3 regions of the Rhizobium sp. PL01 genome follow, and region 2 is predicted to be linked to each of the others. Evidence: riboswitches for the same ligand, from Rfam matches in the RefSeq annotation. Region 2 holds a riboswitch; each other region holds the start of a gene.
What was found. Region 2 has a riboswitch for cobalamin ahead of nrdH (glutaredoxin-like protein NrdH). Riboswitches for the same ligand answer to the same signal wherever they lie in the genome.
Positions count from the first base shown of each region.

Region 1: linked by a shared signal. The riboswitch ahead of R6X40_RS02830 (CbtB domain-containing protein) and the one ahead of nrdH (glutaredoxin-like protein NrdH) in region 2 are both predicted to bind cobalamin.
Region 3: linked by a shared signal. The riboswitch ahead of cobU (bifunctional adenosylcobinamide kinase/adenosylcobinamide-phosphate guanylyltransferase) and the one ahead of nrdH (glutaredoxin-like protein NrdH) in region 2 are both predicted to bind cobalamin.

Region 1 covers NZ_JAWQUM010000001.1:605,177-609,639, reverse strand. Annotated here, with positions in the region: gene R6X40_RS02835 (EAL domain-containing protein) at 1-1,382, opposite strand, end outside; cobalamin riboswitch at 1,648-1,918, shown strand; gene R6X40_RS02830 (CbtB domain-containing protein) at 1,966-2,142, shown strand; gene R6X40_RS02825 (CbtA family protein) at 2,335-3,105, shown strand; gene R6X40_RS02820 ((2Fe-2S)-binding protein) at 3,150-4,007, opposite strand; gene R6X40_RS02815 (glucoamylase family protein) at 4,044-4,463, opposite strand, start outside.
Region 2 covers NZ_JAWQUM010000008.1:123,772-128,234, reverse strand. Annotated here, with positions in the region: gene metE (5-methyltetrahydropteroyltriglutamate--homocysteine S-methyltransferase) at 1-268, shown strand, start outside; gene R6X40_RS19245 (acyl-CoA thioesterase) at 265-963, shown strand; cobalamin riboswitch at 1,223-1,446, shown strand; gene nrdH (glutaredoxin-like protein NrdH) at 1,707-1,928, shown strand; gene nrdI (class Ib ribonucleoside-diphosphate reductase assembly flavoprotein NrdI) at 1,957-2,373, shown strand; gene nrdE (class 1b ribonucleoside-diphosphate reductase subunit alpha) at 2,343-4,463, shown strand, end outside.
Region 3 covers NZ_JAWQUM010000001.1:896,432-900,894, reverse strand. Annotated here, with positions in the region: gene cobN (cobaltochelatase subunit CobN) at 1-69, opposite strand, end outside; gene cobW (cobalamin biosynthesis protein CobW) at 176-1,240, opposite strand; gene cobU (bifunctional adenosylcobinamide kinase/adenosylcobinamide-phosphate guanylyltransferase) at 1,244-1,768, opposite strand; cobalamin riboswitch at 1,943-2,343, opposite strand; gene R6X40_RS04130 (chloride channel protein) at 2,487-4,277, shown strand; gene R6X40_RS04125 (cobyric acid synthase) at 4,290-4,463, opposite strand, start outside.

The DNA of each region.
Region 1 (4,463 bases), on a different contig from region 2:
CTATCGTCGAGAAAAATGGTTTCCAGCAACTCGAATGACAGCATATCCGGCTGAACATGGAGACGTTGAAGTTCGTCAATCAAAAGCGGATCCGACAACCGGGCGGCCGATACGTTCACAGCGATGCGGGGCACATGCGCGCCTTGCCTTATCCAGTTTTGGCGGTCTTTCAACGCTGCTTTCAATATTGCGGAATCGAGATCGTCCAGCCGGCCGAGATTACCCGCAACCTTGATGAACTCGCCCGGCAGAATCAGTCCGCGCTTCGGATGGCGCCAGCGCGCCAGAGCCTCCATCCCGACAACACGCCGGGTGCGGGCATCGATCTGCGCCTGATAGTAGGGAATGAATTCACCCTTCTCCAGTCCATGAGCGAATTGCCTGCCGACCCGTTGCTCGTTGTTGAGTTGCGCCTTCAATTGCGCCGAATACACCTCAACCCGCCCCCGGCCGAGTTTCTTGGCGCGGTGAAGGGCAATATCGGACTCGGCCAGAAGCCCGGCGATATGGCGGCCGCTGGCAGCGGCGACCCCGATCGACCCGCCAGTACGCAACTCCTCGTCATTGTGCCAAACCGATTGTTTCAATTGCTGCGTCAACCGCTCTGCCCGGCTTTTGAGATCATCCAGCGACGTAAAATTTGCAATCAGAACCGCGAATTCATCTCCGCTGACCCGCGCAATGAACGAGTTCTTCGGCACGCCTGCTTCAATCCGCTTGGCGCAGGATTTCAAGACATCGTCTCCGGCCGAATGGCCGGCGGTATCGTTGATCTGCTTGAACCGGTCGAGACCGATGTGCAGGATTGCCAGCTTTTCCAGTCCGGTATCGCTGGCAAGCTCGCCCAATCGCCGGTCGAAAAACCGGCGATTGGGAAGCCCTGTCAGGTAATCGTGCTCGGCCGCATATTCGATCCGCCCGGTGCTCGCTTCAAGAGCAACCGCGCGCGCTTCGGCAATCGCCTTCTGCCGCCGCAATTCGCGATTGAGCAATACATCGGCAGTGACATCCCATTCGGCCCCGATGAGGGTGATATTGTCGTTTTCCTCGAAACAATAGGCGCGAGACCGAAGGTAGCGGATTTCACCGTTGGGCAGAACGATCCGGTATTCCGAGGAATAGACATCCTTGGCTGCGATCGCCTTGTCGAAATCGGCCTGGGCCTGGGCAAAATCATCGGGATGGATCGCGTTCATCCATACCTCCGCCTTGACGCGCTTTTGCGTCTTTCCGGTTCCGTAGAGCCGGTGCATCTGCAGATCCCAGACGACTTCGTCTTTCTGCGTATCGTGCTCCCACACACCGATCTGAGAAGCGTCAAGCGCAATTCCCAAGCGGCGAAGAATATTCTGGAATTCCTGTTCGGACCTCGCCGCTTTCATGGTTTTCTCTATGAAGGATTCTTCGCGTTTCAGCGCCGCCGCATTCTACACCAAGGTTCCTAAAGAACTATTGTTCCATTGGAAGAGAAGAGCATTTTTCAAAACAATCAACCATTAAGTGTTGCTTCAAATAAACCATCTGCAACTTAGGCGCTTTTAACGACATCTTGCATATCGAATTTCGACGGGGAACGCAAAAATCGAAGGCGGCAATGCGCTACTGGAGGTCGCAGCGTTGAATTGACATGACCGGGGCAGCGGCATAATCATCATTGCATCAATTGGTTCTCTGGGAGCGAGGTGCTTTCGGGGAGTAAATGGGAACGTGACGGATGGACCCATTCTGGGCATCTTTATCACGGCCGACCCCGCGACTGTAGAGCGGTCAGAGTTTGTCATGCCGGTACGTTCATCCGGTAGAAGCCACTGCGGCGACGGGCCTTGTGCCCCTGCCCCGGGAAGGTGAGGCAGGCTCCTTGGCGCGAAAGCGCCTGACGCCGCGAGCCAGGAAACCTGCCGGTTGATGAAGGGCATGGTGCCCAATTGGGTGGGATATTTCCCACGCGCCATCACGGAGGTTGTCATGGCTACGACTACAGTTTCAAGCGTTCCGCTTTCTCTCAACGACCGCATCACGACCGCTATTCTCGCCCTGTTGATCGGCGGCTTCCTGGTTTTCGGTGCCGGCCTTGCCAATTCCGCCGTGCTGCATGACACCGCACACGACGTTCGCCATTCCTACGGCTTCCCCTGCCATTGATGTAGGCTGTGGAAGGCCCTGCGCTTTCCGCACGACATCGACAACAAGGATCGCGGATTTCATCGGGAAATCACGCGGCGATGAAGTGCGCCCCTGCTTCGGCATTGGGCGATTTTTTCGCATGGGAATTGAAACACAACAAGCGTTGGGCACCAACGATAGATCTGCTCCGCTTGAACTTGGGGGTATCAAATGATTGTCAAAACACTTCTGGCCGCATTGGTGGCTGGATTGATTGCGGGCGTCTTCATGACGGCGGCGCAGGAATTGCGCGTGGTCCCGCTCATCCTTCATGCCGAGGAATATGAAGTCAAGGAACCAGCAGCCGAACCGCCGGCTGGCACAGAAAGCCAGCAGCACTCCTCGCTCGACCGGTCGTCGGTGATCGGCGATATGCTGTCGGCACTCTCACCGATCACGCCCGCTTACGCACATGAGGGGGAGCACGAAGATGAGGGCGGCATCATGTTCGGCATGAGCCGCTTTTCTGGGACGCTGCTCGCCAATCTCGTGGCCGGCGCAGGCTTTGGTCTGCTGCTCGCGGGTGCCAGCCTTGCCTTCAACTATCCGATTACGTTGCGCAACGGTGCTCTCTGGGGGGCCTGCGGCTGGTTGACGGTTCACCTTCTGCCCGCCATCGGCCTGCCGCCGGAGTTGCCGGGCTTCCCCGCCGCCGATCTTCATGACCGGCAGATCTGGTGGATCGCGACCATCGCTCTCTCTGTCGCCGGCCTTTATCTCATCGTCTTGCGCGGTGAAATCCTTGCGAAGATCATCGGTCTTGTCCTGATCGCAGCACCTCATGTCTACGGCGCGCCGCAGCCGTCTGACATTTCGAGCCCGGTTCCGGCTGTTCTCGGTGCAGAGTTCGCGGTCGCCGCCTTGGCAACGACATTGGCATTCTGGATCGTGCTCGGTGTGATCTCGGGATACCTGAACGACCGGTTTCTGAAATCGGCTTGAGCCCTATCTCTACCGCGCAGGCACTGCTTGCGCGGTAGCGGCGATCAGAAGCCGCCGGTGCGCTCGACATGGGCACGCAGGCGGCTTTTTTGCGTCTCCTCGTCGAGAAGCACGCAGACATCGCAGAAATCCCCACCCTCTGTTCGATAGTTGAGACAGCAGCCGCTTCGCAGCCGGAAGATACGCTCGACCGCAACGCCAGCGCAAACGGCGTCGAGCCTAGTGTATCGCACAACGTCGGACGAGAGTGGCGAGCCCGTCCGGTTGATGATGGCAAGGGCTGCAGTCATTGCGCATTCCTCTTCGCCCAAGGCCGCGCCGACCTCCAGAAAAGCGCCGGCAATGCCATCAGCAGCCAGCCGCCACTGTGCGACCGGGGATAGGCCGGTCCGGCCCTGCAGCGCCTCGATCACCGGAATGAAGCTTTCGACGAACATATCGTGAAAAAGCACCGCCCAGTGGTCAATGCGGGTAAAGCCTGCGAAGCGAAAATGAAAGCGGCAGACACCCGACGGGCAAATTTCCACCGGTGGAACGCGGTCATGCGGAACGATAGGTTCAAACCGGAACGTCAGCCGATCCGGGCGCAGGTCAGCAACCAGCCCTGTCCGCAAATAAATTGCTGCAGCCGCTATGCTTAGATGGTGGCTGTAGAAGGAAATGAGATGGGCGCCTTTGACGCGGTCATCCATCCCGGTGGCAAAGCGGTTCTGATAGTCAAGCAGGCACTCGACCATATCGCCATCACCGTGCCATGCCTCGGTGACCTGCAGAAAACCACCACCTTCCCGTTCCCGAGACACAGCGACCTGCGGAAAATGCTCCGCCTGCCAGGCGATGGCGGCATCTGCCTGTCTTCCATCATCCTCTTTAAAACTGCCTGAATCTCGGTTCTCGTCCACAGGGGCCGCCCGTTATCTCCTGGCAGCCCGTGTACCTTAAAGCCAGCCGCCGGAAAAGCCTGCCCGTCTAAGGCCACGCCGGATAACCGGCGTTTCACGCAGCAGGTTCCAGTAAATGCCACTGCGATGGTTTTCGATCATCATCACCAGCAGCCCTTGGTCGAGACCAACGCTGCGGTTGTTAAGCCACCCCTCCGCCGTCTTGCCGGGAACGCTTGGATTGAAACTGCCCAGAAAGCGTCCTGCGTCGATAACATCGGGATAGCTCGACAGCATATGCCGTGTCGCCGACATCGCAGCCTGAGGCTCGAATGGCAGGCATGCAAGCGGCGCCCAGGGCGCAATCGTGCCGTCGTCCGGCCCGAGCGGCGCACCGCGTGCAGCATAACCGGCAAACTGCTGGCGCCGTCCGTCCTGCAAACGGCGCGGGCGTTGCGGGCCGTCGCACGATGTCAG
Region 2 (4,463 bases):
GACGGCGTTTACCGGGCGTGGTTATCCGAACGAGATCGGACCGGGCGTCTACGATATCCATTCGCCACGTGTGCCGAGCGTCGCGGAGATGGTCGAACTCCTCGATAAGGCAAGCGAAGGGCTGGTTGCAGGACAGATCTGGGTCAATCCGGATTGCGGCCTGAAAACGCGCAAATGGGAAGAGGTCAAGCCGGCACTCGTCAACATGGTTGCCGCAGCCGTGGAGCTGCGTACCGGTCTTGAACGCCGCCGTGCAGTCAACTCATGACGCCGATTGCAAAGCAACACACTGCGCCGGGGGATTCCCCGGCGCAGACCCGGCTCATCGATCTGGTTTTCCCCGGTGACACCAATCATGACGGCACATTGTTCGGCGGCGCCGGATTTGCTCTGATGGACCGGATCGCCTTCATCGCGGCCACGCGCCATGGACGTGTCCCTTTCGTGACGGCCTCCTGCGACCACGTCGATTTTCGCGCGCCTGCCCGCATCGGGCAGCTGGTCGAACTGGTGGCGCGGCCGGTTCGGGCCGGGCGGCGATCCTTGACCGTTGAGGTGGAGATGATCACCGAGGACCTGATCGGCGGCGAGCGGCACCTGTGTACGCGCGGATCGTTTGCCATGGTGGCGATGCCGGACGGCGACAAGCCGGATTGGCACGTGCCAGCGATTGCAGCAGAGGTGTCGGAGCCAGCCGGCACCGAACTCAGAATGACGGATATCGTCTTTGCCGATCAGGCCAACAGCTTCGGCAAGATGTTCGGGGGAGACGCCCTGGCGGCAATGACCAAGGCTGCCTTTGTCGTAGCGTCCCGGCACAGCCGCATGATCACCGTGCTTGCCTCGTCGCGGCGGGTGGATTTCAAGCATCCGGTCCCCGTCGGCTCTATCATCGACATGGTCGCCGGGATCGTCCAGACCGGCAGGCGTTCGATCACTGTCGCGGTTGAGCTTTGGGCGTAGACATTGCTCGACGGCAGCCGGAAACTGACGGCGCGCGGCGAGTTCGTCATGGTATCGGTCGGCCCGGACGGCCGGCCAGTGACCGAGGCGCGTGGCTCATAGCGGAAACCAGAACGGCTGTCCCCGGCGATGGCCCCGTTTATCCACAGCCGATTGCCGTCCCCGGTATTAACTCCCCATTATCCACAACGCCGCAAAAATTATCCGCCACGGAGCGGGTTTCCGGCATCTACACATTGACGTAATTTTCACATCGTATACTATATCTAGTGTTCAAGGTTCCTCTGAATTGCAAGGTTTGGAGGCTAAGAGGGAATACGGTGCGCTTGGCCATTCTGGCCGGACAAAACCGGAGCTGCCCCCGCAACTGTAAGCGGCGAGCGTCTGTTTCATTTCAAGTCACTGAAGCATCAGTCTTCGGGAAGACGGAATGGACGCCACGACCCGCAAGCCAGGAGACCTGCCTTAAACAAAACGTCCACGGGCGGGGTGCCCGGAAGGTCGCGTGATGTGCAGCGGAATGACTCCGCTTTGTGTTGCGTTCTTCCGATGTCCGCCAAACAGGCTTCGGGTGAAAGCATGTCAGTCAATCGAATTCGCAGACCTCAAGACGTGGGATCGCGATCGGCGGCGCAAGCCTAACCTCTCGCAAGCATCGCAATACAAGACCTGACGATCGGATCCGCGTGCAGCGGCTCGGAACCTTTCGTGCGCCAGCAACATCACAGACCACGAGGAACGTCATGAACATTACCGTCTACAGCAAGCCTTCCTGCGTCCAGTGCACCGCGACCTATCGCGCGCTCGATCGCGAAGGCATCGACTATCAGATCATCGACATTTCCAAGGACGAGGACGCCTTCGCAAAGGTCATCGGCCTCGGATACCAGCAGGTTCCGGTCGTCATTGCCGGGCAGGACCATTGGGCCGGATTCCGTCCGGACAAGATCAGCGCGCTTTCCTGAGCATGGCCTGAGCACGGATTGAAAAGCGATGGGCCTGATCGTCTATTATTCCAGTCTTTCGGAAAATACCCATCGCTTTGTCGCCAAGCTCGGTCTGAAATCGACCCGCATTCCCGTCAGCAGTGGCGGGGAAACGCCCGACGTGCGCGAGCCTTTTGTTCTCATCCTGCCGACCTATTGCGGCGATGACGGCAAGGGCGCGGTTCCCAAGCAGGTGATCCGCTTTCTCAACAATGCGGACAACCGATCCCTCATCCGGGGCGTAATCGCCGCCGGCAACAGCAATTTCGGCGAGACATTCGGTCTCGCGGGCAATGTCATCTCGGATAAATGCCGGGTGCCGTACCTCTACAGGTTCGAGCTTCTGGGTACGGACGAGGACGTCGCCAATGTCAGACATGGATTGGAACGATTTTGGACGTCTCAACGCTCGAACGCCCTTTGAAGGCGACGGAAACCGCGATTGACTATCATGCGCTGAACGCGATGCTGAACCTCTATGACGACGAGGGGAAGATCCAGCTGGACAAGGACCGGCTGGCCGCCAAGCAGTATTTCCTCCAGCACGTCAACCAGAACACCGTGTTCTTCCATAACCTGCGAGAGAAGCTCGATTACCTGGTGACCGAAGGGTATTACGAGCGCGAAGTTCTCGACCAGTATTCGTTCAACTTCGTGCGCGATCTGTTCGATCATGCCTATGACAAGAAGTTCCGCTTCCCGACCTTCCTCGGGGCGTTCAAATATTACACCAGCTACACGCTGAAGACCTTTGACGGGAAGCGCTATCTCGAGCGCTACGAAGACCGCATCTGCATGGTGGCGCTGGCGCTGGCGCAGGGCAACGAAGCGACTGCCCGCGACATGGTCGACGAGATCATTTCCGGCCGCTTCCAGCCGGCAACGCCGACCTTCCTCAATGCTGGCAAGAAACAGCGCGGCGAGCTGGTTTCCTGCTTCCTGCTGCGTGTCGAAGACAATATGGAGAGTATCGCCCGCGGCATCAATTCGGCGCTGCAGCTGTCGAAGCGCGGCGGCGGCGTTGCCCTGTCGCTCACCAACATCCGCGAGGCCGGTGCACCGATCAAGCAGATCGAAAACCAGTCGTCCGGGATCATTCCGGTGATGAAGCTGCTGGAAGACAGTTTCTCCTATGCCAACCAGCTTGGCGCGCGCCAGGGGGCAGGGGCCGTCTATCTCAACGCCCACCATCCCGATATCATGCGCTTCCTCGATACCAATCGCGAAAATGCTGACGAGAAGATCCGCATCAAGACGCTGTCGCTCGGCGTCGTCGTTCCCGATATCACCTTCGAACTGGCGAAGAACAACGAGGACATGTACCTGTTCTCGCCTTACGACGTGGAGCGCGTCTACGGCGTGCCGTTCACAGAAATCTCGGTAACGGAAAAGTACCGCGAGATGGCGGATGATGCCCGGATCACCAAGAAGAAGATCAAGGCGCGCGAGTTCTTCCAGGTTCTTGCCGAAATCCAGTTCGAGAGCGGCTATCCCTACATCATGTTCGAAGACACGGTGAACCGGGCCAACCCGATCGCCGGACGCATCACGATGAGCAACCTCTGCTCGGAAATCCTGCAGGTCAGCGAAGCCAGCGAATATAACGATGACCTGTCCTACAAGCACATGGGCAAGGACATTTCCTGCAATCTCGGCTCGCTGAACATTGCGGCCGCAATGGATAGCCCCGATTTCGGCAAGACCATCGAAACCTCGATCCGGGCGCTGACTGCCGTTTCCGACATGAGCCATATCTCCTCGGTCCCGTCGATCGAGAAGGGTAATGACGATAGCCATGCCATCGGTCTCGGTCAGATGAATCTGCACGGCTATCTCGCCCGCGAGCGCATCTACTACGGCTCGGAAGAAGGCGTCGATTTCACCAATATCTATTTTTACACAGTGACCTACCATGCCGTGCGCGCATCAAACCGGATCGCGGTCGAGCGTGGAGTAAGCTTCAAGGGCTTTGAGAACTCGAAATATGCCTCTGGCGACTATTTCGACAAGTATACGCAAGCTGAATGGATGCCCGCGACCGAACGTGTCAGGGAACTGTTCGCAACGGCCGGTATCGATATTCCAACGCAGGAAGACTGGAAGGCACTGAAAGAGGCGGTCATGACAACGGGCCTTTATAATCAGAACCTTCAGGCCGTGCCGCCGACCGGATCGATCTCCTATATCAACCACTCGACATCCTCGATCCATCCGATCGTCTCGAAGATCGAGATCCGCAAGGAAGGCAAGATCGGCCGCGTCTATTATCCAGCCTCGTTCATGACCAACGATAACCTCGAATATTACCAGGACGCCTACGAGATCGGCCCGGAGAAGATCATCGACACCTATGCGGCCGCAACCCAGCATGTCGATCAGGGCCTGTCGCTGACGCTGTTCTTCCGCGATACGGCAACGACGCGCGACATCAACAAGGCGCAGATCTATGCCTGGAAGAAGGGCATCAAGACGATCTATTACATCCGCCTTCGCCAGATGGCGCTGACCGGCACG
Region 3 (4,463 bases), on a different contig from region 2:
CGATTGACCAAGGTCAATCGCTTCCTCGCCGTCAGTGATCGTGCCCTTCTGGGCTAGGAGGAGATGCATGATATTCCTCGAGGGCGGCAATACCCCTCTCTGTCACGACGTGACATCTCCCCCTCGAGGGGAAGTGTCCGGCAGGATAGAGGGAGATATGCCGCGCTCATCATTTTCAAATCGCCGCTGCGATGGCAGCGCGTACGGCTGCTTCGTCCATGTCATGCAGGCCGATGACGACCAGACGAGTGCGGCGCACTTCGCCTACAGCCCAGGGGCGGTCGAAATACTGGTCGATGCGGGCACCGACACCCTGGATCAGCAGGCGCATCGGCTTGCCGGGAATATCCGCAAAGCCCTTTAGACGCAGCACGTCATGCTCGGCAATGATCGGCTTCAGCTTTTCGATGAAGGCTGCCGAATCGGCAATCGAGCCCAATTCAACGACGAAACTGTCGAACTCGTCATGGCTGTGCTCCTCGCCTGCCTCGTGTTCCATCTCGTGATGGGATTTGCGGTTGGCGATGTCGCTTTCGGTACCGACACCAAGGCCGAGCAGCACGGCAGCGGAAACCTCGCCGTTCTTCGCCTCGATCATCGTTGGCTTGCGGCTGGTGCGCGACGAAACCTCGTTGCGGACAAAGGCAAGGCCGGTCGAATCGAGCAGATCCGTCTTGTTGAGAATGATCAGGTCGGCGGCGGTCAGCTGGTCTTCGAACAATTCCTCGATCGGGCTTTCATGATCGAGATTGTCGTCGTTGACGCGCAGCGCATCGACCTTGTCATGATCGTCAGCAAACCGTCCGGCGGCAACGGCGGCGCTGTCAACAACGGTGATGACACCATCAACCGTCACCTGGGTGCGGATATCCGGCCAGTTGAAGGCAGCAATCAGCGGCTGCGGTAGCGCCAGACCGGATGTCTCGATGATAATGTGGTCCGGGCGGTTCTCGCGCTCCAAAAGCTTGGTCATGGTCGGAATGAAATCGTCGGCGACGGTGCAGCAGATGCAGCCATTGGTCAGCTCGATGATATCGTCCTCGCTGCAGGCTTCTGCGCCGCAGCCCTTCAAGACATCGCCATCGACGCCGAGATCACCAAACTCGTTGATGATCAGCGCAATGCGGCGGCCGCCGGCATTCTGCAGGATGTTGCGGATCATCGTCGTCTTGCCGGCGCCGAGGAAACCGGTGATGACAGTGGCCGGGATCTTACCGTGGGCGGCTTTTTCGGTGGTCATGGATCAACCCTTCATTTTCAGCGGCAATCCAGCCGCGATAAAATAGACGTCTGCGGATATCTCCGCAATGATTTGGTGCAGCCGGCCCGCATGGTCGCGAAAGTCGCGCGCCATCCGGTTCTCCGGCACGATGCCCAGCCCGACCTCGTTGGAAACGAACACCAGCCGGGCTTTGGCCTGCGGCACATAGGCCGCGAGTGTTTCAAATTCAGCGACCATATCGCGTTCTTCCATCATCAGATTGGTGACCCACAGGGTCAGGCAATCGATCAGAATGATGCGATCGGGTGCGTCGATCGCCTCCAGGCAGGCGGCAAGGTCAAGTGGCTCTTCATGGGTTTGCCAATCCCCCCCGCGGCGATCGCGATGTTCGCTAATCCTTGCCTGCATCTCGCCGTCCCACGCCCTTCCGGTCGCGACGTAATGCATGTCGAGAGCCGACGCCTTGACAAGTTTCTCGGCGAAGGCGGATTTACCGGAACGCGCGCCGCCCAGAACCAGCACGCTGCCTGACTGTATCGATGTCATGGAATGATCCAGGCCTCAGCGTAAGCCGGCAGAAAGTGCAATCCCTGGGCAACGCAAACCGGGATTTGCGGCAACGCAAGATGGGCCGTTCCGGGAACGGGATGATAGTGCCATGACAACCTCCGTGCTGGCATCGGGAGTGTCTCTCCCTGGATCGGGCGAACCCCAAGCTAAGATGGGGCCCTTGAGGATGGCAGGTCTCCTGGCTCACGGCGCCACGCACCCTCAAGGGGCACGAACGGGTTCGCCTCGCCTTCCCGGAGTGTTTTGCGCCAGATTGCGCTGTCGCAATCGACGGACATCACGAAGAGGTGGACGATTCGTAGACTTAGAGGCGTCCGGCCCCGGCTGATCGTGATGCCACTCCAGTGGCTTTTCCGGTTGGGCCGATCCTTGCCGCTGCCGCGAAATGCGCACAGTCCGGAGGCTTGGCTTTCCCGGATGGCGAACCCTGACCGTTCTACAGTCGCGGGGTCGGCTGCGATAAGGACGCCCGGTCTGGGTCCGGCCCGTCGCATTCCCATTTACTCCCAGCATGCAACCGCATACCGGGAACCATCCAATGGCTGATGATTAGGCGCTCACCTGGATCAAGTCAATTGCGGCACTATCTCCCGCCCCATGGTTAGGTCGGGCTTCGGCAAGACTTCACTTGATCTCCCATGCCATGCCTTTTAGGACGGCGCAGAGACAGGATGGCCAGGCGATGAAGATGAAAATTATACCGAAACTCGACCTGCGGCGGCTCGGCTATCTCTCGCTGCTTTTCGATATCGGGCGGATGCGGGCCTTTGCACGGCGAAGTGAACTCGGACTGGTGGTGGCGGGCGTCATTGTTGGTATCACGTCAGGCCTCGCCGTGACGGCGATGAGCATCATCTCCAGCCGCATGCACAGCCTGATTTTTGGAATTTCAGATGACCAGCGCCTGAGCGCGAGCGATCTTCAGGGCGAAATTTCCGTACTGATCGCGCCGGTCGTCGGCGGCATCATCCTTGGCCTGGTGATGATCCTGCTGGCGTCGTGGCGCAAGAAGCCGATGGTCGACCCGATTGAAGCAAACGCGCTGCACGGCGGCCGCCTTTCTCTGACAGACAGCATTATCGTCGCAGTCCAGAACCTGATCTCCAATGGTTTTGGCGCCTCCGTCGGGCTTGAGGCCGGTTACACGCAGCTTGCGTCAGGCATTGCCTCCAAGCTTGGCATTTCGCTGCAGCTTCGCCGCTCGGACCTGCGCACCCTGGTCGGTTGTGGCGCTGCCGGTGCCATTGCTGCCGCTTTTAATGCCCCGCTGACCGGCGCCTTCTATGCTTTCGAGCTGATCATCGGCACCTATACGATCGTGTCGCTGACACCCGTCATCGTTTCCGCCCTGGTTGCCAACCTCGTCGCTCGATGGCTCTATGCTGGCGATTTCACCATCGATGTCGGCCAGTTCGGCGCGGTCGTTCCGGCCGACTATCTGCCGGCGCTGCTGCTCGGCTGCTTCTGCGCCGGCATGGGCATCCTTTTGATGAAGGGCGTCTCGCTGATTGAGGGGCTTGCCCGCCGCAGCTCAATCCCCGCTCCCATACGCCCCGCGCTCGGTGGCATCGTCGTCGGCCTTTTGGCGCTCGTCTCTCCGCAGGTGCTTTCAGCCGGTCACGGCGCCCTGCACCTCAATCTCGCCAGTTCGCCGGCAATCCCGATGCTGATCGGCCTGTTCCTGCTGAAATCGCTCGCCTCGGCGGTATCGATCGGCTCCGGTTTTCGCGGCGGCCTGTTTTTCGCGTCACTGTTCATGGGCGCGCTGCTCGGCAAGCTGTTTGCCTTTTCCGCGCCCTACATCTTTGCCCACGCGACGCTGACACCGGTCATCTATGCCGTCGTCGGCATGAGCTCGCTGGCGGTCGCCGTCATCGGCGGTCCGCTGACCATGACCTTCCTGGCGCTGGAGATCACCGGCGACTTTCCGATCACTGTCCTCGTTCTTGCAGCCGTGATCACCTCATCGCTGGTCGTGCGAACCACCTTCGGCTACTCGTTCGCCACATGGCGCTTCCACCTGCGCGGCGAAAGTATCCGCAGCGCCCATGATGTCGGCTGGATCAGAAACCTCACTGTCGGCCGTCTGATGCGCACCGATGTCCGCACGATCGATATCCAGGCATCGCTGGAGGATTTCCGCCGCGACTTTCCGCTGGGGTCAACGCAACGGGTCGTCGTCGTCGATGGCGCAAAATATGCCGGCATCATTCAGGTGCCCGAAATCTATGCCAGCCCCATCGAGGCCACCGAAGAGCGACAGGACCTCTCCGGCTTCATCCGGCTTGCCAATGACTTCCTGCAGCCAAATATGAATGCCAAGCAGGCGGCCGCCCTGTTCGACACGACGGAGAGCGATGCGCTGGCCGTGGTCAACAACCTCATCGAACGGCGCGTCGTCGGCCTGCTGACAGAAAGCCACACGTTGCGCCGCTACAGCGAAGAACTGGACCGCAGGCGCCGTGAAGCTTCGGGAGAGATTTGAACCAAGCCCTGGTCAGGACATCAGGCTATCAAGCCATCTCGGCTCCAGCACCGCTTCCAGCTCCGCCGCAACGTCGTCGAGCGCACGGTCAACCGATAGCCGGTAGTTTTCGCCGCCGCCCTCGATGCCGAAGCTTTTCAGAAGGGCCGCGCGAAAAGCGTCGCTGCTAAACAGCCCATGCAGATA